3 regions of the Paenarthrobacter sp. NPDC090517 genome follow, and region 3 is predicted to be linked to each of the others. Evidence: riboswitches for the same ligand, from Rfam matches in the RefSeq annotation. Region 3 holds a riboswitch; each other region holds the start of a gene.
The links. A riboswitch is a leader RNA that binds a small molecule or an ion and turns the genes downstream of it on or off. The one in region 3 is predicted to bind thiamine pyrophosphate.
Positions count from the first base shown of each region.

Region 1: it holds a riboswitch for thiamine pyrophosphate, as region 3 does, so the genes downstream of both, thiD (bifunctional hydroxymethylpyrimidine kinase/phosphomethylpyrimidine kinase) here and ACIQTW_RS08525 (ECF transporter S component) in region 3, are expected to answer to the same signal.
Region 2: it holds a riboswitch for thiamine pyrophosphate, as region 3 does, so the genes downstream of both, thiO (glycine oxidase ThiO) here and ACIQTW_RS08525 (ECF transporter S component) in region 3, are expected to answer to the same signal.

Region 1 covers NZ_JBIVXN010000001.1:457,368-465,300, reverse strand. Annotated here, with positions in the region: gene ACIQTW_RS02115 (Rne/Rng family ribonuclease) at 1-3,041, shown strand, start outside; TPP riboswitch at 3,209-3,307, shown strand; gene thiD (bifunctional hydroxymethylpyrimidine kinase/phosphomethylpyrimidine kinase) at 3,298-4,848, shown strand; gene rplU (50S ribosomal protein L21) at 5,223-5,531, shown strand; gene rpmA (50S ribosomal protein L27) at 5,594-5,857, shown strand; gene obgE (GTPase ObgE) at 6,012-7,598, shown strand; gene proB (glutamate 5-kinase) at 7,588-7,933, shown strand, end outside.
Region 2 covers NZ_JBIVXN010000001.1:881,107-889,039, forward strand. Annotated here, with positions in the region: gene moeB (molybdopterin-synthase adenylyltransferase MoeB) at 1-105, opposite strand, end outside; gene ACIQTW_RS04015 (TetR/AcrR family transcriptional regulator) at 112-846, shown strand; gene ACIQTW_RS04020 (DUF3107 domain-containing protein) at 897-1,121, shown strand; gene ACIQTW_RS04025 (hypothetical protein) at 1,160-1,462, shown strand; gene ACIQTW_RS04030 (4a-hydroxytetrahydrobiopterin dehydratase) at 1,537-1,872, opposite strand; gene ACIQTW_RS04035 (thiazole synthase) at 1,886-2,683, opposite strand; gene thiS (sulfur carrier protein ThiS) at 2,686-2,922, opposite strand; gene thiO (glycine oxidase ThiO) at 2,919-4,190, opposite strand; TPP riboswitch at 4,183-4,301, opposite strand; gene thiE (thiamine phosphate synthase) at 4,329-5,000, shown strand; gene ACIQTW_RS04055 (ferritin-like fold-containing protein) at 5,031-5,699, opposite strand; gene ACIQTW_RS04060 (RNB domain-containing ribonuclease) at 5,741-7,225, shown strand; gene ACIQTW_RS04065 (DEAD/DEAH box helicase) at 7,503-7,933, shown strand, end outside.
Region 3 covers NZ_JBIVXN010000001.1:1,832,571-1,840,503, reverse strand. Annotated here, with positions in the region: gene ACIQTW_RS08565 (Na+/H+ antiporter subunit A) at 1-1,515, shown strand, start outside; gene ACIQTW_RS08560 (Na(+)/H(+) antiporter subunit C) at 1,512-2,012, shown strand; gene ACIQTW_RS08555 (Na+/H+ antiporter subunit D) at 2,009-3,622, shown strand; gene ACIQTW_RS08550 (Na+/H+ antiporter subunit E) at 3,619-4,185, shown strand; gene ACIQTW_RS08545 (monovalent cation/H+ antiporter complex subunit F) at 4,182-4,460, shown strand; gene mnhG (monovalent cation/H(+) antiporter subunit G) at 4,450-4,842, shown strand; gene ACIQTW_RS08535 (DUF4235 domain-containing protein) at 4,913-5,173, opposite strand; gene ACIQTW_RS08530 (NUDIX hydrolase) at 5,210-5,899, opposite strand; TPP riboswitch at 6,137-6,273, shown strand; gene ACIQTW_RS08525 (ECF transporter S component) at 6,350-6,970, shown strand; gene ACIQTW_RS08520 (ABC transporter ATP-binding protein) at 6,970-7,933, shown strand, end outside.

The DNA.
Region 1 (7,933 bases), 1.4 Mb from region 3:
GCCGCACCCGTTCCCGCAAGAAGGCAGAGCCTGCCGAAACCCTGCCCGGTTTGGGCGACGAAGCTGCTGCCGTGGTCGATGACCCCGCTGCCGCCCCTGAAGCTGCCGAAGTCAAGCCCGAAGCGGCCGCCGCCGAGCCGGCCCCCGAAAAGCCGGTCCGCCGTCGTCGTACTACCAAGCCCAAGACTGAAGTCGTAGAGGCACCTGTTGCTGCGGAAGCCGCCCCGGAAACCACGACGCCGGATAAGGGCTCCCAGCCGGAGGAGCCGGTCGCTGAGGTAGCCACCGAGGTTCCTGCCCAAAGCCCGGAAGCCGAGGCCGCCGCGGAGGAACCTGCCGAAGAGGCTGCTCCTGCCGCGTCCACCTCGCTGTTCATGGAGCCGGTTTCCATCACGTCCATGATCTTCCAGGCCCCGGACCTCACCACAGTTCCCCGTGTTGCCGCGGTGGAGGAGAAGGCTGAGGAGCCCGAAGAAGAAATCGAAACCACCGCTGAAGGCGAGCTGGAAGATGCAGGTAGTCGCCGGCGTCGCAGGAGCCGAGGCCGCCGTGGTCGCCGTGGAACCGAGCGGGACGAGAACGAGACCGAGGACGGCGCAGAGTCCGAGGACGAGGAAGCGACGGTAGTAGAAGCCCTCGAAGAAGGCGTCACTTCGCGGCGCAGGCGTCGTCGCCGTCGTGGAGACCAGGATCTTGAACTGACCGGCGGCTCGGACGACGATCCGCCCAACACAGTCACCCGTGTCCGTGCGCCCCGCCCCATCACGGAAACAGCCCCCTCCAACCGGGTTACCGGCGTCAAGGGCTCCACCAGGCTGGAGGCCAAGAAGCAGCGCCGGCGCGAGTCCCGTGAAACCGGACGCCGCCGCCAGGTCATCACCGAGGCCGAGTTCCTTGCCCGCCGTGAGTCGGTGGACCGCCAAATGATCGTCCGCCAGCGCGACGACAGAATTCAGATTGGTGTCCTGGAAGACGGTGTGCTGGCTGAGCACTTCGTGTCCAAGACCCAGCAGGACTCCCTGATCGGCAACGTGTACTTGGGCAAGGTCCAGAACGTGCTGCCGTCCATGGAAGCTGCGTTCGTGGACATCGGACGCGGCCGTAACGCGGTCCTGTACGCCGGAGAAGTCAACTGGGACGCAGTTAACCTTGAAGGCCAACCGCGTCGCATCGAGAACGCCCTGAAGTCCGGCGACTCCGTCCTGGTCCAGGTCACCAAGGACCCCGTGGGACACAAGGGTGCCCGCCTCACCAGCCAGATCTCGCTGCCGGGCCGCTACCTGGTGTACGTACCGGGTGGCTCCATGACCGGCATCTCACGCAAGCTGCCCGACGTCGAGCGCAACCGCCTCAAGCGCATCCTGAAGGACCGTTTGCCGGAAAACGCGGGTGTCATTGTTCGCACAGCAGCTGAGGGCGCGTCCGAGGAAGAGCTCACCCACGACATCAACCGTCTGCGCGCGCAGTGGGAAGGCATCGAAGGACAGGCCTCGTCCACCAAGGTTTTGGCTCCCGAGCTGCTCTACGGCGAACCCGACCTCACCATCAAGGTGGTCCGTGACGTTTTCAACGAGGACTTCTCCAAGCTGATCGTCTCCGGTGACGACGCCTGGGACACCATCGAGGCCTACGTGACCTACGTTGCCCCTGATCTGGTGGGACGCCTCGAAAAGTGGACCAAGGATCAGGACATCTTCGCCGCGTGGCGTATCGACGAGCAGATCCACAAGGCCCTGGAGCGGAAGGTCTTCCTGCCGTCCGGCGGTTCGTTGGTCATCGATCGCACCGAGGCCATGACCGTGGTGGACGTCAACACCGGCAAGTTTACCGGCAGTGGCGGAAACCTTGAAGAAACGGTCACCAAGAACAACCTTGAAGCGGCCGAGGAAGTTGTTCGCCAGCTTCGTCTGCGCGATATCGGCGGCATTATCGTCATCGACTTCATTGACATGGTCCTTGAATCCAACCGCGACCTCGTCCTCCGCCGCATGGTGGAGTGCCTCGGCCGGGACCGCACCAAGCACCAGGTGGCTGAAGTGACGTCGCTGGGCTTGGTTCAGATGACGCGCAAGCGCATGGGAACCGGCCTTCTTGAGGTCTTCGGTGAGCAGTGCGAGCACTGCGCCGGCCGGGGTGTCGTCACGCACGACGAGCCCGTTGAACACCGTCGCGCCAACGTGGTGGCTGCTGAACATCACCGCCCGCACACGGAAGCGCAGCAGCCTGCTGCGCGGACCGAACGCAAACGCCGCCGCGGTAAGGGCGGGGGACCGGCCATTGCCGAAGCTCCCGCGCAGGTCCACACGACCACGTCCGCCCCGGTTACAGCATCCACCACGGCTGAACCGCAGGATCCTGCCCGGATAGCCAAAGCCGAGGCAACCAGGGCCGCCCTGGCGACAATTGCCGCTGCAGCTCACGCCGCACACCTGCACGACGACGAAGTTCACCGTGCAGAGGAGGAAGCCCGGGCGGCGGGCCGGCACGAACCAGACGTAAGCCCTGCATCCGGCACCTCCACTGGTAGTGAAGCCGCTACCGGCGAAGCACGGGCTTCAGCCCGCGATGCTGCAAGCAGGGAAGCAGCAGTCCAGGAAGCAAGATCTACTCCCGTCCTGCGCTTTGGTGGGGAAGAAGTTGCCCTGCCGTTCGTTGAGCACCACGAGGAACCGCAGGCAGCCAAGCCTGCCATGAGCCTGGATCTCCTGGCCGAAGCGTTTTCGCACCTCGGCGCAGCCCCGGCACCTGAGGAAGAAGCCGCGCCTGTTTCAGCCCCGAAGGCTGCTGCTTCTCCGGCACGGACTGCTGAGGAAGATCCCGAGGCTGCTTCAGCCTCGCGTGGACGTCGCGGTCGCCGTAACCGGAGTGCGAGCAGGGCCCAGGGAGCGGCCAATGAAACCAGTGTCGAGCACCATGACGTAACGGCATCGGCCACCCGGGGTTCGGCCCATGAGGCTAAGGCGACTGTGGAGCCGGCCAAAAAGGCGCCAAAGGATGAGCCCATCATCCTAGGCGTTGGAGTTCCTGCTTCCGAGCTCTAAGTTCCGGCGAACAAGTTGAAAAGGACCCTGCGCTATCTGCCACTCGGCGGGTAGTGCGGGGTCCTTTTGCATCCGGGCTGCAATCCACGCATGGGCTGCGTTCAGAGTCACATCCGGGCGTCGCCGTGGCCCGGTTCCCGCGCCGCGTTGCTTCCCGGCTACGCTTGGGGACTGACACGGGGTGCCGGGCGTTGGGCCGGGCTGAGATCCAAACCCGTTGAACCTGTCCGGTTAGCACCGGCGAAGGGATGTCCTCATGACTGCATCATCATATTCATCGGTGTACCCCCTCGACGCTTCGGCTTCGGGCCGTCCAACCCCACGCGTTCTGAGCATTGCCGGCTCGGACCCTTCAGGTGGCGCCGGAATCCAAGCGGACCTGAAGAGCATCGCCGCGTTCGGCGGGTACGGCATGGCTGCCATTACGGCTCTCACCGCGCAAAACACCAGGGGGGTCAGTGCCGTCCACGTCCCTCCCGCGCACTTCCTGCGTCAGCAGCTGGACGCCATTAGCGGTGACATCACCATTGACGCCGTGAAGATCGGAATGCTCGGCGACGCAGCCGTCATCGAAGAGGTCCGGAGCTGGCTCGAAGAGGTGCGTCCCGTCGTCGTGGTCCTTGATCCGGTGATGGTGGCCACCAGTGGTGACCGACTGCTCCGGGAGTCTGCTGAGACGGCATTGCGTTCGCTGATCCCTTCGGCCCACCTCATTACGCCGAACATTCCTGAACTGGCCATGTTGCTGGGGGAGCCGGAGGCAACAGACTGGGCTTCGGCGCTGGACCAGGGCAAGCGGTTGGCGGCGGAGTACGGAAACACGGTCCTGGTCAAGGGCGGACACCTGCCAGGGCCGGAGTGCCCCGATGCGCTGGTAAACACCAGCGGGCTATTGTCCCAGGATGTGATCGAAGTTGCGGGTCCCAAGCTTGCAACGCGGAACAGCCACGGTACCGGGTGCTCCCTGTCTTCCGCCTTGGCCACAGTCCAGGCACGAACTGGTGATTGGGAAGTTTCACTGCGGGAAGTCAAGCCGTGGTTGCTAGGGGCATTGATGGCCTCTGACACCCTGCACGTGGGTCAAGGCAACGGGCCCGTGGACCACTTCCACCACTTCCAGCAGGCATCCAAGCCGGGCGCTTTCGCTGCGGCGATGTGGAATGAAGCCGTCCCCGAACTCGAAGCGATTTACGGACTCCCGTTTATTCAAGGACTTCAATCCGGCGAACTGCCCGAACGTGACTTCAGTTACTACCTTGCCCAGGACGCCATCTATCTCAATGGGTATTCGAGGGTCCTGGCACGTGCGGGCGCCTTGGCCCCCACGGAGGAAGAACAACTGTTCTGGGCAAAGGCATCACAGCAGTGCCTGGAGGTTGAATCGGAGTTGCACAGGAACTGGTTGAGCACGCGGGAGGCCTCCACGGCAACCGGACCGGTCACCAAGTCCTACGTTGACCATTTACTGGCAACATCCGCTGCCGGCAGCTATGCCGTAGTGCTGGCGGCGATCCTGCCCTGCTACTGGTTGTATGCGGAGGTGGGTCAGCAGCTGCATGCGGCATACGTAAACGCCGGTGCGCCTGCGGACCACGCATATGCGGACTGGTTGAAGACCTACGCCGACGAGGATTTCGCTGAGGCCACACGGAAAGCGATCAACTTCACTGATGCTGCGGCCGTCGCGGCTTCCGGCATGGAGCGGGCTGCCATGATGGATGCTTTCACGCAGTCCTGCCGCTACGAGACGGCGTTCTTCGATGCTCCGAGGCTGTTTGCGCAGGTTTCGTCCACCCGCGTTCAGTAGCTTTCCACGCTCGTATTTGAGGCCGATAGCGGCGACACGTCCGCGCGTCGCTGGCTGGATCGCGTTAATCTCGCCCAAACCCTGTAGGCTGTATGGGCACGGTGCCGGGAGAGTCCGTTACAACTGGTGATGCAAGTCACGAGGTAGCCTCCGGACCCGGCCTCATTTGCAGCTGAAGGTCAAACTAGCGTAATCTTGATCTTCGGTGCTTACGCCAACACTTGGGTTATGCCCCTTGGAATTGTTCATGGGATGACTCGCGGACTTCGATCAGAAGTCCACGGCGTTGAGGCACAGCGCGAACCAGGGCTGATTCCGGTTCAAGGTTCCGCACGCAAATTTTGTAATAAACGTCGAGAGAAGTGAGTACCCAAGTGGTGTACGCGATTGTCCGCGCAGGCGGCCGCCAAGAAAAAGTTTCCGTTGGAGACTACGTAACGCTGAACCGCGTCCCCGGTGGAGCCGGTAGCACGCTTGAGCTGCCCGCATTGCTCCTGGTTGACGGCGAGAAGGTCACCTCCGCAGCTGCGGAACTGGCCAACGTCAAGGTCACGGCTGAGATCCTCGAGGACCTCCGTGGTCCGAAGATCGTCATCCAGAAGTTCAAGAACAAGACCGGCTACCGGAAGCGTCAGGGTCACCGTCAGGAACTGACCAAGATCAAGATCACCAGCATCGCGTAACTTTCGTTACCCGCTGTTCAGGTTTTTCAGTTTCCCCAGAAATTTAGAGGCAGGCATTTCACATGGCACACAAAAAAGGCGCGAGTTCCACTCGCAACGGTCGTGACTCCAACGCTCAGTACCTGGGCGTCAAGCGTTTCGGTGGTCAGGTAGTTTCCGCTGGCGAGATCATCGTTCGCCAGCGTGGAACCCACTTCCACCCCGGTGCAGGCGTCGGTCGCGGTGGCGACGACACCCTGTTCGCACTGCAGGCCGGTGCGGTTGAGTTTGGTACTCGCCGCGGCCGTCGCGTAGTGAACATTGTTGCTGCTGCAGCTGCAGAGTAACTACAAGTTCTGAACCGGTGGAGCGGGCCAAACGGCCCGCTCCACCGTTCTTTTAACCGCATTACAATCGACTAGGGCGCTTTAGCGCACTGGTTTTTGCAACAACGCTGGCAACAGCAACAAGCGCTGTAAGACAGCAACTGAGGAGATTCACGTGGCGAGCTTTGTAGACCGGGTAGTCCTGCACGTATCCGGCGGAACCGGCGGCCACGGCTGTGTCTCTGTCAAGCGGGAAAAGTTCAAGCCGCTCGGCGGCCCCGACGGCGGCAACGGCGGCAACGGCGGAGATGTCATCCTGCGCGTATCCGCCCAGACCACAACCCTGCTTGATTACCACCACGCTCCCCACCGCCACGCCACCAACGGTGGCCCCGGCATGGGTGACTGGCGTGGCGGCAAGAACGGTGAAACCCTGATTCTTCCCGTGCCCGATGGCACCGTGGTCAAGACCAAGGACGGCGACGTTCTGGCCGACCTCGTTGGCGAGGGTGCTGAGTACATTGCAGCTGCCGGCGGCCAGGGCGGCCTCGGCAACGCATCCCTTTCATCGCAGAAGCGTCGGGCTCCGGGCTTTGCCCTGCTTGGTATCGAAGGTGAATCCAGCGATATCGTCCTGGAACTGAAGTCCATCGCAGATATCGCCCTGGTTGGTTTCCCTTCTGCCGGTAAGTCGAGCCTCATTGCAGCCATGTCTGCTGCCCGGCCCAAGATTGCCGACTACCCGTTTACTACCCTCATTCCCAACCTCGGCGTGGTGCAGGCCGGCGATGTCCGCTTCACTATCGCCGACGTTCCCGGCCTGATCGAGGGCGCCAGCGAAGGCAAGGGCCTGGGCCACAACTTCCTGCGTCACGTAGAGCGTTGCGCTGCACTGGTTCACGTCCTTGATTGCGGAACCCTCGAATCTGACCGGGATCCTCTTTCCGACCTCGCCATCATCGAGGCCGAACTGGAGAAGTACGCCGTAGACATGAGCTACGCCGGTGTTGACGGCGAAGTTGTGCCCCTTAACGAGCGGCCCAAGCTGGTAGTCCTCAACAAGGTTGATCTTCCCGATGGCAAGGACATGGCCGAGTTCGTCCGTCCGGACCTCGAAGCCCGTGGCTACCGCGTTTTTGAAGTGTCGGCAACCAGCCACGAAGGTTTGCGTCAGCTCGGCTTTGCCATGGCTGAGATTGTCCAGGCAGCTCGTGACGCCGTTCAGGCCACGCCTCCCAAGGTGGCTGCTCCCGTGCTCCGGCCGCGTGCCGTCAACGAGTCCGGCTTCAAGATCCGCCGCGAGGAGAAAAACCTCGAGCCACTGTTCCGCGTCCTGGGCGAAAAGCCCGTGCGCTGGGTCAAGCAAACTGACTTCACCAACGAGGAAGCCATTGGCTACCTCGCCGACCGCCTTGCCAAGCTCGGTGTTGAAACCGAGCTCTTCAAGGTTGGCGCCAAGCCCGGCGACACCGTGGTCATCGGTGAAGACGATGGCGTGGTGTTCGATTGGGAGCCCACCATGATGGCCGGCGCCGAACTCCTGGCGACGCCCCGCGGTACCGACATTCGCGTTGCGGACATCGGCGACCGCCCCACGCGTTCACAAAAGCGTGACGAGCAGATCGAGCGCCGCGAAGCGAAGGCCGCCGCGAGGGCTGAGCTTGAAGCTGAACGCAAGGCTGGCATCTGGACTGAATCAGTCAGTGGTCGCCGTGCCCAGGCAGTGAAGGAAAGCCACTTGGATTCCGGTGATGACGACTAGGACTTTCGACGCTCCGGACATAGCTGAAGGACTTGAGCGCCAGGCCCTTGCCACCGCCAAGCGGATTGTTGTCAAAGTGGGGTCGTCCTCACTGACCAGCATCAAGGGGGGCATCTCCGAAAAGTCCCTCACCGGACTGGTCAATGCCCTTGCTGAGAAGCGCAATGCCGGGACGGAAATCATTTTGGTGTCTTCGGGTGCCATCGCTGCGGGACTTGCCCCCTTGGGGCTCGCCAAGCGCCCCAAGGACCTGGCCACCCAGCAGGCTGCCGCCAGCGTAGGACAGGGACTCCTGATGGCACGGTATACCCAGGCTTTCAGCGCCCACGGTGTAA
Region 2 (7,933 bases), 950 kb from region 3:
CCGGGAGTACCGTTCCACCTCGGCCGGCGTGAGTTGCGCGGCGGGTTCGACGAGGGGCGGCAGGACAGCGGGCGCAGCAGTGTGGGCAGCAACAATTGAGGCCATACCCCAATGTATGCCTGCAGATGCCGCCCGGTCATATTACCCCCCGGTAGAGTAGTCATAACTGCAAAGGAAAGGCGGCAGACTGTGGCTGACGGCACACGGGCAAACGATGGAGCACCGGCCAAGCTGGAACGGGCAGGTACAACGCGTTCACCAAGGTTGCCGCGGGACGAGCGCCGCGCGCAGTTGCTGAACGCGGCGTTGGAAGTTTTCGTCTCCAACGGCTTCCACGGGGCGGCCATGGACGAAATCGCGGAAGCCGCCCATGTGAGCAAACCAGTGCTTTACCAGCACTTCCCTTCCAAGCGCGAGCTTTATATGGCTCTCTTGGACAGCCACTTGGCAACTTTGACGCAGCTGATGCTCGACGCCTTGAACTCCACCACGGACAACAAGGAACGCGTCAAGGCCGTCATGCGCGCCTATTACAGGTTCATCGCCGACGACGACCAAGCCCACCGCCTGGTCTTCGAGTCGGACCTCATCAACGACCCCGACGTCAGCTCGCGTTTGGAGACTTTCAACAAAACGTTCGCGGACGCCGTGGCGCACGTGATTGCGGAGGACACCAAGCTGCCCCCGCTTGAAGCGCAGCTCCTTGGGCGTGGGTTGGCCGGAATGGCGCAGGTCAGCGCCCGTTATTGGCTTGAAACGGATGGAAATCTGGACCTCGATGTGGCCAGCGATCTGATCTATCGTTTAGCTTGGCGCGGAATCAGTCGTTTCCCCAAAGAGTCCTAGGCTACAAATAGAGGACTGACTTAACCCTTGATTGGCTTGGAGGCCTTGCTGTGGAAGTAAAGATCGGCATTCAGAACGTTGGCCGTGAGATCGTGCTCGAATCCGCTTTGGATGCCGACGCGGTTGCCAAGATCGTGGCCGAGGCCGTAACCAAGGGCTCCGAACTCCGCCTGACGGACGAAAAGGGCCGCCAGATCATCGTTCCGGGCAACGTCCTGGGCTACGTGGAGATCGGCGCCGAGGAAGTCCGCCGTGTAGGCTTCGGCGCCCTCTAGCTTAATCTCCACGTTTCGTCGTCCGCTAAGGAGTTTTTATGCTTTCTCTCGTCGTGGTGGTTCTGGCCACCATTGCCACCGGATTCATCGTGTGGGCCAACGACAAGCGGCACGGAAAATACGGGATCGCTCTGCCGGCCGGCGTCTCAGCAACTGTCGGCACGTTGAGCTGGATCGCATTCATCAGCGCCGGATTGGGCTACCAGCCGGGCGCGACATGGATTCCGTGGGTCCTGCCAATTGCGCTCGGGACTGCCGCAGCGGTTGCCGTGGTGCTCTTCCTGGGCCGGACCCGAACGAAGCACGACACTGCGGCGCTCACCAAGGCGCTGCGGCTTTAGGCCTTAAGCCCCCGAGACGGCAGTTAACACCAATGGTCGAGCTTTGGATTGGTGTTAACTGCCATCTCGGCGCTTCAGGTTGGCGGATACCGCTCAGGCTGCGCGGCTGCACCTATCCTTGCGGCCGCTTCGCTCACAGCGGTGGCAGCGGCAACGTCACGTTTCGTCACTTGGCCGCCCGCATCGTGGGTTACGTAGCGGAGAAAAACCCTGTTGTAGCGCCACTCCAGATCCGGGTGGTGATTTTGATCCTCCGCGATCCCTCCAACCGCGGCAATGAGCGCAAGCGCGTCCGCCGCCGTCGAGGTTTTATAAACAGTCACCAAGCCACCCTGGTACTTCCAGTCCGGAAGGTCCCCGAGGGCATCGTTGACGGCTGCCTCGGTCAGTTGCTCGTCCGTACCTGCCATGACTGCTCCTTCATCAGAGGAACTCTGCCCGGCCCTCCATCGCCGAGGATGCGAGTGCGTGCTCCCGCCGCGGAATCCGGCCCGCCTGCTTGGCCAGCCTACCGGCGATCACGGCGTGTTTGAAGGCCTCGCCCATCTGCACCGGGTTTTGCGCGCGCGTTACGGCGGTGGCAAGCAGAACGGCGTCGCAACCCAATTCCATGGCGAGGGCAGCATCGGAGGCTGTGCCGATCCCCGCATCGAGCACCACGGGCACGGAGGCCCGGGACACAATGAGCTCAATGTTGTGCGGATTGAGGATGCCAAGGCCGGTCCCGATGGGCGAACCCAAGGGCATGACGGCTGTTGCACCCAGATTCTCGAGCCTGAGCGCCAGTACGGGATCGTCATTGGTGTAGGCGAATACCTTGAAGCCGCGGTTCACCAACTGCTCCGTTGCATCCACCAGTTCCACGGCGTCGGGAAGGAGTGTGTGTTCGTCCGCGATGACTTCCAGCTTCACCCAATCGGTCTCAAGTGCTTCCCGAGCAAGCTCGGCAGTCATCACGGCGTCCTTGGCCGTGAAACAACCAGCAGTATTGGGCAGCACGCGGATGTTATGGTCCACCAGCAGTTGGAACAGGGAGCCCGTTTCGGCGGGCGAATAGCGGCGCATCGCCACTGTGGTGAGTTCGGTTCCCGAAGCCAGGAGCGCTGATCCCAAGCCATCGAGGCTCGGCGCGCCTCCAGTACCCATGATGAGGCGGGAACCAAATTCGACGCCGTCGATCACCAGAGCGTCGGTGCGGACGTCAACGTTTGCTGTTGTCATGATTAGCCTCCCTGGACTGCTGTTACGAGTTCGAGTTCGTCTCCGTCGGCGAGCGCTGTCACGGACCATTGGCTGCGTGGCACTACCTCGGAATTGCGTGCGACAGCGACTCCCAGCTTGCCGCCGTCGGCCGCTTGTCCGCGGGCGTCCAAGGCGCGACCGGTGACGGCTGTGACGAGGGTACTGACGGATGCTTCGTCAGAGACTGCGTGGTCGGTTCCGTTCACTTTAATGTTCATGCTGTTTCCTTGGTGGTGGTTCGTCCTGCTGGTGTGAGTGCTCGGGCAACAGGGGCGTTGCTCTCGAAACGATGGGGCATAAAGGGGACCCATCGGGGGTCCGCTGAGCCACTAACCATGAGTTCCCCCACGATCTTGGCGGCCACGGGAGTCAGGAGGACTCCGTGGCGGAAGAATCCCGTGGCGATCACCAGGCCCTCGATGTCGGCGTTGGAAGCACCGACCCGCCCGAGCAGCGGGGCGTTGTCCGGAGTTCCGGGCCGGGCGCGGGCGGTTGCTTCAAGGAGTTCCAGTTCAGCCACTGCGGGGACCAATACTTGGGCGTCCCTCAGCAATTGGTAAACGCCACCCGCCGAGACCGCGTTGGAAGAGGCTGACAACCCGTCTTCGCGTTGCGTCGCTCCTATCACCACAGTTCCGTCGTCCCGGGGCACGATGTAGACAGGTACTCCACGAACCATTCCGCGAATCGTTGATGTGACCAAGGGGCGCAGGTGATCGGGGACGCGGAGCCGGAGGATGTCACCATAGACCGGCCTTACCGGAAGGCTCAGACCATCAGGGAGACCGGACAACCTGGACGCGCCCAGCCCGTTGGCCACCACGGTCTCTCCGGCGAGCACATAGACTCCTGATTCAAGCTCCACTCCTGCGACCCGCCCGCCTTCCCACAGCAAACCGTGCGCCCTGGAAGCAACGGCGAATCCGTCCTCGGCTCCCGATACCCAGGAACTGTCATCTGGCGAATGGGCTGCGAGTCCTGCCAAGAGGCATGCCGCGAGTCTTCTCGGATCGACTTGGTGGTCGGCAGGAATGTCAAAAGCGCAGGAGATCTGCGGACTGAGGAGCGGCTCCCGTTGCCTCGCGTCCCGCAGAGCGAGAGGTTCGACTCCCAAGCCGGCGGCAAGCTGGACCGACCTTAGGTCAGCAAGCGCCCGGCGGTCGGCTGCGTCGGCACCCACGGCGAGGGTCGGCGTCGTGCGGTATCCGCTGTCCTCTGAGCCTCGATGCAGTCCGTCCACAAAAGAGGGCCACAGCTGGGAAGACTCAAGCATTAGGTCAAGAAGATCTTCTTCCTGGTAATGGAGTTCGCTGACGGGTGCAAGCATGCCGGCCGCTGCGAAGGACGCGCCGGAAGCGGGCGTGGGGTCGATCAGCGCAACTGAACGGCCCAATCGTCGGGCTTCGTGAGCGATGCCGAGGCCTATGACGCCGGCACCAATGACGGCAACGTCTGCATGAAGAGGGGTATGGCGGGGATCTGCCATTTGTTTCCTTCCCTACGCCGGTACTAGCCGGATCAGGTCAAGCGGTCGGCGCTGAAGCCCTCTCAGCCGGACAGTCATATGACGAATGTCGCGGCTCCCGCAGTACGAGCCCAGTTTAGAGGAACTACTCTGGTTCCCATGACTCAGCCTGACGCTCTTGCCTCCGCCCGCCTCTACCTGTGCACAGATGCCCGCAAGGAGCAGGGCGATTTTGAGGACTTTGTGGACGCCGCTTTCGAAGGCGGCGTGGACATCATCCAACTCCGCGACAAGACCCTGGAAGCTGCCGAGGAACTGGAGATGTTGGCCGTCCTGCGGAGCGTCGCACAACGTCACGGACGGCTTTGGGCGGTCAACGACCGGGCCGATGTTGCCAGCATTTCCGGGGCTCCCGTGTTCCACATCGGGCAAAAGGACCTGCCCCTGACGGCCGCCCGGACACTCCTGCCGAACGCCACCGGCATAGGACTCTCCACCCACACAACAGAACAAATCGATGCAGCTGTGGCCACTTCCCGAGGGCCCTTGGGACTGGACTATTTTTGCGTGGGCCCAGTGTGGGCAACACCCACCAAACCCGGCCGCGCTGCTGTCGGTTTGGATCTGGTCACATATGCCGCAGAAGCGGTCAAGCGTTCAGCCGACGGTGTGACCCTCCCGTGGTTCGCCATTGGCGGCATCGACCTCAGCAACGTTGAACAGGTTGTGAAAGCGGGTGCCAGCCGGATCGTGGTGGTCCGGGCCATCACAGCGGCAACGGACCCGACGGCGGCGGCCAAGTCGCTGCTGGAAGCTTTGGATACCGTCTAGGGAAGTCGGAGGTACCGCGCGATCCGCGGGCTAGGCGGTCAGGCCGAGGCCAATCATCCGGCGGGCATGCTTATCAGCGAGCTCCGTCGTAAGCCTTTTCACCGCAGCACGCGCGTCCCCGCCGCTTTTCAGCATTGGCCCCAGCAAGGGATGTTCCATGCCCACGCGCTGCGCCTGCGTCAACGCTTCCCCCACCAGGCGGCGGCCCCACAGCGCCAATCGGGAAGCGAGGCGCGGGTCATCTGCCAAGGCCCGCCTGAGCAGGACGCGGAGGACGTCCGTTGCCTGATCGGGGGAAGCGACGCGCTCAACGAAGTGCTGCGTTGTCGGGTCGAGGAACATCGAGACAGCCCTATAGAAATCTGATGACACGGTATCGATGACATAGGCCTTCATCACGGATTCGAACCAGTCCCCCGGCTTGGTGCGCTCGTGGAAGTGATCGAAGGAGCGCTGAAACGGCAGCATCGCATGTTCGGGGTCCAGGCCCATCTCCGACAGGCGGTCATTGAGGAGGGCAAAGTTTCCGTAGGCCCCGACTGCGATCTTCGCGAGCACAGACCTGTCGTGAAGCGTGGGTGCGTGGCGGGAATCCAGCGCGAGCCGCCCAAAGGCGGACAGTTCGCCATACGCCATGGCTCCGAGCAACTCCGCTGAGAGTTGCCCGGCATAGGCTGCGCGGTCCGGGGAAGTGCCCATGATCCAAGACTATCGGCCCATTTCGGGCTAACCTGATTTTCGTGTCACATCATCGGATTGCGCCCAACGTCGACGACTCGTCGGACCAGCTCGCCGCGGCCCTTGCTGCCCTGAGGACAGAGCTGGAACTCCCTGGCGAGTACCCGGCAGAAGCTGTGGAAGAGGCACAGGAAGCGGTGAAGGCCCTTGAGTTGCCCGCCCAGGACCTGCGGGACATTCCTTTTGTGACCATCGACCCCGCGACGTCCACCGATCTGGACCAGGCTCTGTTCATTGAACGGGCCGGTGACGGATACAAGGTCCTCTATGCCATCGCCGATGTGCCGTCCTTTGTGGCGCCAGGCGGCGCACTTGATGCCGAAACGCGTCAACGCGGGCAAACATTCTACGCTCCTGACGGCCGGATCCCACTGCATCCGGAGGTCATCAGTGAGAACGCGGGAAGCCTGCTGGCCGAGCAGGACTGCAGTGCTTTCGTCTGGGATTTTGACCTGGACGCGGAAGCTGAAGTTTTGGCCGTCACCGTTGCCCGTGCGACAGTGCGCAGCAGGGCCAAACTAAGCTACAAGGGCGCCCAACAGCAGATCGACGACGGTACCGCCCCTCCCGTTCTTCAACTCCTCAAAGAAGTGGGACTAAAGCGCGTCGAACTCGAGCGGCAGCGGGGCGGCGCAAGCCTCAACATGCCGGAGCAGGAAATAGTCCAAGCGACCGACGGCGGCGGGTACAGAATCGCCGCGGCACCCTCCCTGCCGGTTGAGGACTGGAACGCGCAGATCTCCCTCATGACAGGCATGGCCGCCGCTCAGATGATGCTCGACGGAAAAGTGGGCATCCTGCGCACCATGCCTGCACCTGATGACCGGTCGCTGCTGCATTTCAAGCGGCAGACCACTGCCCTCGCCAAACCCTGGGACGGACAAGTCAGCTACGGCGAATACCTGCGGACACTGGACGCATCCGATCCCAAACAGCTGGCCATCCTGCATTCGGCCGGCACGTTGTTCCGTGGTGCAGGTTACACGCCCTTTGACGGCGATGTTCCCGCCAATGTGATCCAAGCAGCCATCGGCGCTCCCTATGCCCACACCACAGCACCCTTGCGACGCCTCATCGATCGTTTTGTCCTGGTGATTTGCGAAGCCCTCAGCAATAACCACGAGATCCCGGCGTGGGCGCGTGAAGCCCTCCCCTCGTTGCCAGAGATCATGGCAGCCTCGGATCAGTTGGCCGGACGCCTCGAGCGCGCGGCACTGGACACCGTGGAAGCGGCGCTCGTGGCCAACCATATCGGCCAGGAATTCGAGGCCGTGGTCATTTCCGGGTCCAAGCCCTCCAACGGAGCCGCCAGGGGAAACGGGAATGGCAATGGAAACGGCAACGGACCCTTTGGCGTCGTGCAAATCGCAGACCCCGCTGTTACGGCCCGGTGCGACGGAGAGATGGAGTCCGGAACCAAGGTTCGGGTCCGCCTGCTGAAGGCTGATATCGCCAGCCGTGAGATCAGGTTCCAGTTGCTGCCCTGAAGCCGTTCATCCGGCGATCCGGGCTTTCCGGCCCCCAGAGGATAGACTGGGCTTGTAGTAATGGATGCCCGGTCGTTGATTCAGTTAATTTTTGAACTCAACAAGCCCGCCCCTACGCGATCTTGAGATGTACCAACTGGTCACCAGTGCCAGTACTTAGATAGCCCGCGATCGGCTTCCACTGGACTTGCTTGCGCGCCCGTTCGTGCTCCGGTACGGCTCCGCCGCCGCCGTTGAGCATGCAGCGCCAATGCCCAAATGAATAAGGAAACTCCCTGTGAGTGAATTGCATACCCACGAAGTCCTGACGGACTCCACCGGAACCGAATCAATCGAACCCGAGGAAACGATCATCTCGGATGAGACGCCCCACGAGATCGAAGAAAAGTCGTTCGCAGACTTCAACGTCCGCCCCGACATCGTTGAGTCCTTGGCTGACGCCGGGATCACGCACCCCTTCCCCATCCAGGCAATGACCCTGCCGGTCGCCCTGAGCGGCCACGACATCATTGGCCAGGCTAAGACGGGTACCGGAAAGACCTTGGGATTCGGCATTCCCGCCCTCCAGCGCGTAGCCGGCCGCGACGACGCCGGATACGAAAAGCTTGCTGTCCCAGGCGCACCCCAGGCCCTGGTCATCGTCCCCACGCGTGAACTCGCCGTGCAGGTTGCCAACGATCTCCAGACCGCTTCGCGCAAGCGCAATGC
Region 3 (7,933 bases):
GCTCTGTGGCACGGCGTCACCCCCGCGTTGGGCCTGACGGCGCTGACATTCGCGGCCGGTGCCGCGATGTTCTACTGGCGCAACCTCGTTTCCCGTGCCCAAAGCCTGGTCCCCGACTGGGTGGACGGCGACAGGGCCTACCAAAACACCATCGGCGCACTGGACGACATCGCGGTTTGGGTTACGGGCCGCACGCAGCGCGGCTCGCTGTACTTCTACCTCGCGGTGATCCTCACCGTGGCGTTCGCGGTTCCGATGACTGCGCTGATCGTGGCGAACAAGCCCCTGCCGGATGGCATGTACTTCATCGACCCGAACTCGCCTCTGCAAGTGGTGGCAGGCATCGGCATCGTAGTGGGTGCCCTGGCTGCCGTCCGGGCCAACAAGCGTTTCCTCGCCGTGCTCATGGTGTCCGTTACGGGCTACGGCATCGCCCTCATGTTCGCCCTCCAAGGCGCTCCGGACCTCGCCCTGACCCAAATGCTGGTGGAAACCATCGTGCTGGTGGCGTTCGTTCTGGCAATGCGCAGCCTGCCCGCTGAATTGAGGGACAGGACCGGAGGGCGGCTCAGGGTAATCCGCGTGATCATAGGCGCGGCCTTTGGCATCACCATGATTTTCGTGGCGATCTACGCGATGGGCGCCCGCGTTGCAACGCCTGTCTCCCTTGACTTCCCGCGGTTGGCCTATGAAGGCGGCGGGGGATTGAACGTGGTCAACGTGACCCTGGTGGACATCCGCGCCTGGGACACCTTCGGTGAGATTTCCGTGCTGGCAATTGCCGCCACCGGTGTGGCCAGTTTGATCTTTGTCCGCAGCCGCGGCGACCGGATCAAGACCTCGGAAGCCGTTCCGGAAGGCAGCGTAGGGCGACGCATCGGCGTCGACCGTGACTCCCGCGACGGCGCCACCTTGGCCGTTGCGAAGAAGTTCACCGACGTCAGCCGCGATGCGTGGCTCGTTGCAGGCCGAACCCTGGCCCCTGAACGCCGCTCGATCATCTTCGAAGTAGTGACCAGGCTGATCTTCCACTCGATGATCGTGTTCTCCATCTATCTTCTCCTCGCCGGGCATAACCTGCCGGGCGGAGGCTTCGCCGGCGGCCTCACCGCCGGGCTCGCACTGACAATTCGCTACCTGGCCGGTGGGCGGTTCGAGTTGAGCGAGGCAGCCACCGTCAGCGCGGGAACCCTTTTGGGGACAGGCCTGGCGACGGCGGCCGCTGCCGGCGTGGTGCCGCTCTTCCTGGGCGGTCAGGTGTTCCAGAGCGCCATTATCGAGTTCTGGCTGCCGGTCTTCGGTGACGTCAAGTTCGTCACCTCCACCATTTTCGATATCGGCGTGTACATCGTGGTGGTGGGGTTGGCGCTCGACGTCCTGCGTAGCCTCGGTGCCGAGATCGACGAACATTTTGAAGGAAAGGGTGCCCCGCTGGCTGAGGAAGATGCCGCAGGGCATGCTGACCTTGCCGGGGAAGCCGCCGAGTCCGCTGCGTCCGGGAAGGCTAACGCATGAGCATCAACCTGACCCTGTTGATCGTCATGGGTGTCCTATACGCCTGCGGCATCTATTTGATCCTGGAACGCAGCCTGACGCGTGTGCTGTTGGGTTTGATGCTGCTGGCCAACGCCACCAACATCCTGATTTTGAGCACGGGAGGATACGCAGGCCTTGCCCCCTTGTTCGACAAGGAAACGAACCCGGAGGCGTACAACGATCCTTTGCCCCAGGCACTGATCCTGACGTCTATCGTCATTTCCTTCGCTGTCACTGCTTTCATGCTCGGCATCATTTACCGCACATGGGTTCTGGCTCGCCAGGATGAAATTCAGGATGACCTCGAAGACGTCCGCGTGGCCAAGACTCCGAGCTTTGATGCCGAGGACGACGCAATTGTCCCGCTGGAAACTTCCGAATTTGCCATCACCCCGGCCAGCCCTGCAAGCAAGGACAGGCCCGATGCGACCGAAACCCCCAACACGGCATCAACCCGGGAAGGAGGCAGCGCGTGAATCTCGCAAACCTGTCGCCGCTAGCTGTGCTCCTGCCGATCCTGGGTGCTGCAATGGCATTCCTGCTGATCCGGCACCACAGCGCACAGCGGGTAGTGAGCATTGGCATCCTGAGTGCCACGCTGTTGCTCGAATGCCTGCTCCTGGTCTCCGTGTGGGACGGCGGCACCACGTCCGTCACGCTCGGCGGATGGCTGCCGCCGTGGGGCGTGGTCCTCGTGGTGGACCAGTTCTCATCGCTCATGTTGGTGGTTTCCACCGTTGTCAGCTTGGCGGTGCTCATCTACGCCACCGGTCAGGGCATGGCCGACGGCGACCAGGAAGCACCCGTCTCGATCTTCCACCCCACCTACCTCATCCTGGTGGCGGGCGTATCCAATGCCTTCCTGACCGGTGACCTCTTCAACCTCTACGTCGGTTTCGAGATCCTGCTGACGGCCAGTTACGTCCTTATGACTCTGGGCGGAACCGGACCGCGCATCAGGGCAGGCGTCACCTACGTTGTAGTTTCCGTGGTGTCATCAGTGCTGTTCCTCATCGCTATCGCCATGATCTACGGCGCCACCGGAACCATCACCATGGCGGACCTGGCCATCAAACTTGCCGAACTGGATCAGGGCACGCAAAACCTCCTGCACGTGATGCTGTTGGTGGCTTTCGGCATCAAAGCAGCAGTCTTCCCCCTTTCCTTCTGGCTTCCAGACTCCTATCCGACTGCGCCCGCACCAGTCACCGCCGTCTTCGCCGGGTTGCTCACCAAAGTGGGCGTCTACGCCATGGTCCGCACAGAAACACTCTTATTTCCAGGGGACACCCTCAACGTGCCACTGATGGTGGTGGCGCTACTCACCATGATTGTCGGAATTCTGGGCGCCTTGGCCCAGAGCGATATCAAACGTCTCCTGTCCTTCACGCTGGTGAGCCACATCGGCTATATGGTGTTTGGCCTCGCCATGAGTTCTGTGGCCGGGCTGGGCGCTGCGGTCTTCTACGTTGCGCACCACATCACCGTGCAGACCAGCTTGTTCCTGGTCACAGGACTCATAGAGCGCCGTGGCGGGAGCTCCTCCATTGACCGTTTGGGTGGCCTTGCGAAGCTCTCGCCATTGCTTGCCTTGCTGTTCTTTGTGCCGGCGATGAACCTTGCGGGCATTCCGCCGTTCTCCGGCTTCCTCGGAAAGCTTGGGCTGCTGCAGGCCGGCGTGGAGTTGGGGACACCCCTGGCAATCGTGCTGGTGGTGGGCGGTGTTGTCACCAGCCTCCTGACACTGCTGGCAATCGCACGTGTCTGGAACAGGGCATTCTGGCGCAAACCCGAGGACGCAGAGTACCCGGACCCTGTGCTGATGACCCCCGGCAATGTGGGGGTCCTACCCCGCACCATGGTCGGCTCCACGGCGGGTCTGGTGGTGTTCGGCGTGGCACTCACTGTGTTCGCAGGACCGCTCTTCCGCGTAGCTGATGGTTCCGCCGGCATCATGCTGGACCGCTCGGCGTACATCCACTCGGTCTTGGGAGATTCCGTTGAGGTGCCACCGCTGGCACAAACAGACGAACCGCAGCCGGTAAAAGCACCCTCAGGTGAGGCACAGTCGGGTGATGCCAAATGAGCCGCAAACCCATTTCCTTCCGCACGGAGTTGCCGCTCCTCATCTGGTTGGCCATCGTGTGGGGCGCGCTATGGCGGGACTTCAGCCCGGGCAACCTGCTCTTCGGTGCCCTGATCGCTGTGCTGGTGGCCAAGCTGTTCTACCTCCCGCCCGTGGAGCTCAGTGGCAGGTTCAACATTTTGCGCGCTATCCCCTTCGCTCTGATGTTCCTCGGCAAAGTGGTGGCAGCGAGCTTCCTGGTTCTGTACCTGGCTGTAGCCAAAGGACCCACGGTGCGTAGCGCCGTCGTCGCCGTTCCCTTGCGGAGCCACTCAGACCTGATGGTGACAGCCACCGGACACGTCATCTCGTTGATCCCGGGCTCCCTGGTGGTGGAAGTTGACCGCTCAACGTCCACGCTGTACCTGCACGCCCTCAACATTTATGAGGAAGCGGACATCGACGAGATCCGCCTGGAAACCCAAGTCATTGAGGCGAGATTGATCCGCATCATGGGCACGCGCGAAGAGGTTGAAGCCCTCAATGCAGAACAGCGTCCGGGAAGGGAAGGGGCAACGCTATGAAGGAATTCGTTCTCGTGGCAACGGCTGTGATCCTTAGCCTCGCCGCGGCAGGAGCCATTGTCCGGATTGCGATTGGCCCGTCCCTGCTGGATAGGGTGCTCGCATCGGATGTGTTGCTGGCGATCCTGGGTGCCGCCCTGGCAATCGATATGGCAATGAACAAGCACCTGAACAACCTGATGTTGTTGGTGGCCCTCGCGGTGATCGGGTTCATTGGCTCGGTGACGGTAGCCCGGTTCGTGGCCGAGCGGAGGGAACAGAGCAATGAATCCTGATGCCACGGGCGTTGATGCTGTGATCGACGCCGTCACGGCGGTGTTCCTGGTGGTGGGTGCACTGATGTCACTCGGCGCTGCTATCGGCTTGTTGAGATTTCCGGACCTCATGAGCCGCATGCACGCGGCCACCAAGCCGCAGGTTCTGGGATTGTTCCTTATGCTGGCTGCGATCGGCCTCCAGATGCGGACCTGGTGGGTATGGCCGGTTCTATTGGTGGCGTGGATTTTCCAGCTCCTGACGGCCCCGGTATCCGCTCACATGGTGGGCCGCTCCGCCTACCGCACCAAGCACGGACACCGCGAAATGCTCACCAAGGATGAACTTGAAGCGGTGGTGCAGCGCGCAGCTGCGGGGCAAGAGCCCGAGAGCGAGCGCTAGCAGCAGCCGAAACAGCGAACGCCGGGGTACCCGTCATGGGTATCCCGGCGTTGTATGCGGTTTCGGAGGCCTAGATGATGTCGTGGGTCTTGGCGAAGCGCGCAATGGCGCGCTGCGTACCCCTGCTCGCCAGGACTTGGATGAGAGTGCTGACGAAGGCTGAGATCAGTGCGAACGTCAGGGCAGAGCGAAGGCTCGATTCCATGTCGTCGTTGCCCAGGGGTGGCTTGTTGCCCGTGGCCTTTTCCCACCCTTTGTTGACGAGTTTGGTACCTACGAAGCCTGCTCCGAGGCTTACTCCGGCACCGATCAGCTTGAAGAAGAGGTTCATGCCCCCAGCCTAGCTGGCTCCGGCTCGTCTCAAGCGTTAGCGGCGGTTTTCCCGCTCCTTGAGGAACGCCGCCATGGAACCAACGGGTGCCAGGACCGGAACAACATCGTGCTCGGCGCACCAAACCGCATCCACGGTGGCGAACCCGGCGATTTCTTTGAGCAGGTAATACGTGGGCGGCATGAGTTTCAGCGTGCCGGCAGCCTCCGCAGCAAGAATGTCCGCAACCGGCATCCACAGTGATTGCCAGGCCTCCGTGGTCTGGTGCTGGGGTTCGGCGCCGGGGGAGGGCTTGGCAACGTAAAAGTAGGTGTCGAATCGCTTGGGCATATCTGTCGGCGTGATCCAGTTGGCCCATGGGCGCAGGTCCCCGGGTTCGATGCTGAGCCCGGCTTCCTCCCTGACTTCACGGATTGCGGCGGTAAGCACCGTTCCGGCGTTCTTTGTTGCTTCGCCCGTGTCAATGCAAATCGAGCTCAGCTGCCAGTCAATGGCATGGCTTCGGAGGAGTTCTGCCGGGTAGTCCCACCCGGACTCATCCGCGCCATCCACCCTGCCCCCGGGAAAGACCACCATGCCCGCAGCGAAGTCCATGGTGCTAACTCTGTGCTGGACAAAAGCTTCGAGCCCGCCGGGTGCGTCACGGAGCAGGATGACGCTTGCAGCTAGGCGCGGATGGGGCACTTCTGTAGGAAGGGAGAGGTCTTGCTGGGGAAGGTCAGTCATGAAGGTGCCCCTTTGCCGCGGTGGATTCTGCTGGTTCATTCTCTCAGCTCCCCCGTCTCGTTGTGAGGCCTGGTGTGCAGGGAAAGGCGTGGGGGATGGGTGCAGAGCGGGCCTCGCAACGCACCCCGGCAAGCCTCGGAACACACTTACCACTGCCGATTGTGACCGCATGCCGGCAACAGACCAACACCCGCCCCGGACTCAGGTGTAAACTGAACCAGCCCATCAGGGCAGATTTGATAACGACAGGGGAGCGCCGCCGTCGGACTCTGCAGAAATGCAGGAGACGCGAGGGCGCTGAGAGTGCGGACAGCCGCAGACCCTCGAACCTGATCCGGTTAGTACCGGCGCAAGGGAGTCGAGCTTCTCAGAGTGTCCGGATCCGGATGGCGCAGGCCAGCCGGGATTCCGGGGAGCACTTTCCCCTCCTGTAACCTCAGGAGGCAGAAAATGACCACGGTAAACGTGAAGAAGACCAGTTATAACTGGCGTGTTGTAGACATCGTTGTGGCGGCTCTGATCGCCATCGCGGGCGGCGTGATTTTCTGGGCCTGGTCCCAGGGCGCCGCACTGGTATCCATCCCCATGAACGCGACGTATCCGCCGCTCACCGGCCTGATTGCCGGTGGTTGGATGATCCCCGCGGTCCTGGGCATGCTCATTATCCGCAAGCCGGGCGCGGCCCTGTTCTGTGAAACTGTTGCTGCCACGGGTGAGCTCATCATGGGTTCGCAGTACGGCACAACCGTTCTCATCTCCGGCGTTCTGCAAGGCCTGGGCGCCGAACTCATTTTTGCCGCCTTCCGTTACAAGAAGTTCAACCTGCCAACCGCCCTCCTCGCCGGTGCGGGCGCGGGCCTCTTCTGCGGTCTGAACGACTCCTTCCTCCCGTGGGGTTGGAACATCGCCTATGAAGCCGTGGACAAGCTGGCCTACATCACCTTCACCACAATTTCCGGCGCAATCATCGCGGGCGCACTCTCCTGGGTGGCGACACGCGGCCTGGCCAAGACCGGCGTGCTGAGCTCCTTCGCCTCGCGCAAGGCCGCTTCGGAGCCCGTCTTCAGCTGATGTCGGCCACGCAAAGCGGCACGGTAAGGCCTGCCGCCATCTCAGCCGAGGGCTGGGGTTGGCGGCATGCCGGCCGGGCCCAAGCCGCCATTCAGGGCCTCGACCTTCGGATCGAACCGGGGGAGCGGGTACTGCTGCTGGGACCTTCGGGTGCCGGCAAATCCACGCTCCTTCATGCCCTCGCCGGGGTGCTGGGGGATGAGGAAGACGACTCGGACGAGACCGGCTCCCTGCTGATGGACGGCGTCGCGCCCCGCGAGCAGCGTGGACGCGCGGGACTGATGCAGCAGGACCCCGAGACGCAGGTGGTTTTGTCGAGGGTTGGCGACGACGTTGCCTTCGGTGCCGAGAACCTTGCCGTGCCCCGTGAGGAGATTTGGTCCCGCGTCCATGAAGCGCTCGACGACGTCGGGTTGCGCACCGCTGCCGGTGGCGGTCTGGCGTTGGATCACCCGACGGCGGCGCTCTCGGGCGGCCAGAAGCAGCGCCTTGCGCTTGCAGGAATTTTGGCGATGCGGCCCGGGCTGATCCTGTTGGACGAACCAACAGCCAACCTGGATCCGGCGGGGGTGCTCGAGGTCCGTGATGCTGTTGCGCGATGCCTTGACAAGACTGGCGCCACGCTTGTTGTGGTAGAACACCGCGTGTCCGTATGGAAAGACCTGGTGGACAGGATTGTGGTCCTGCAGCCGGGATCGGCCGCAGGGTCCAGCACGGCCGCAGGGTCCAGCACGGCGGCCGGGCAGGCCACGGGCGGCGTTCTCTTGGACGGTCCTCCGGACCAAGTCCTTTCCGAGGCCCGCGCCATGCTCATGTCGGCTGGCGTCTGGGTACCGGGATACGTTCCGGCAACCCGGCGGCGGCGCAATCAACCCGACACCGCGCAGCTTCTCCTCGCAGCCCAGGACCTTGCTGTTTCCCGTGAAAAGCCGCGGCGCAAAGGCTTCAAAACCATCCCGCCCC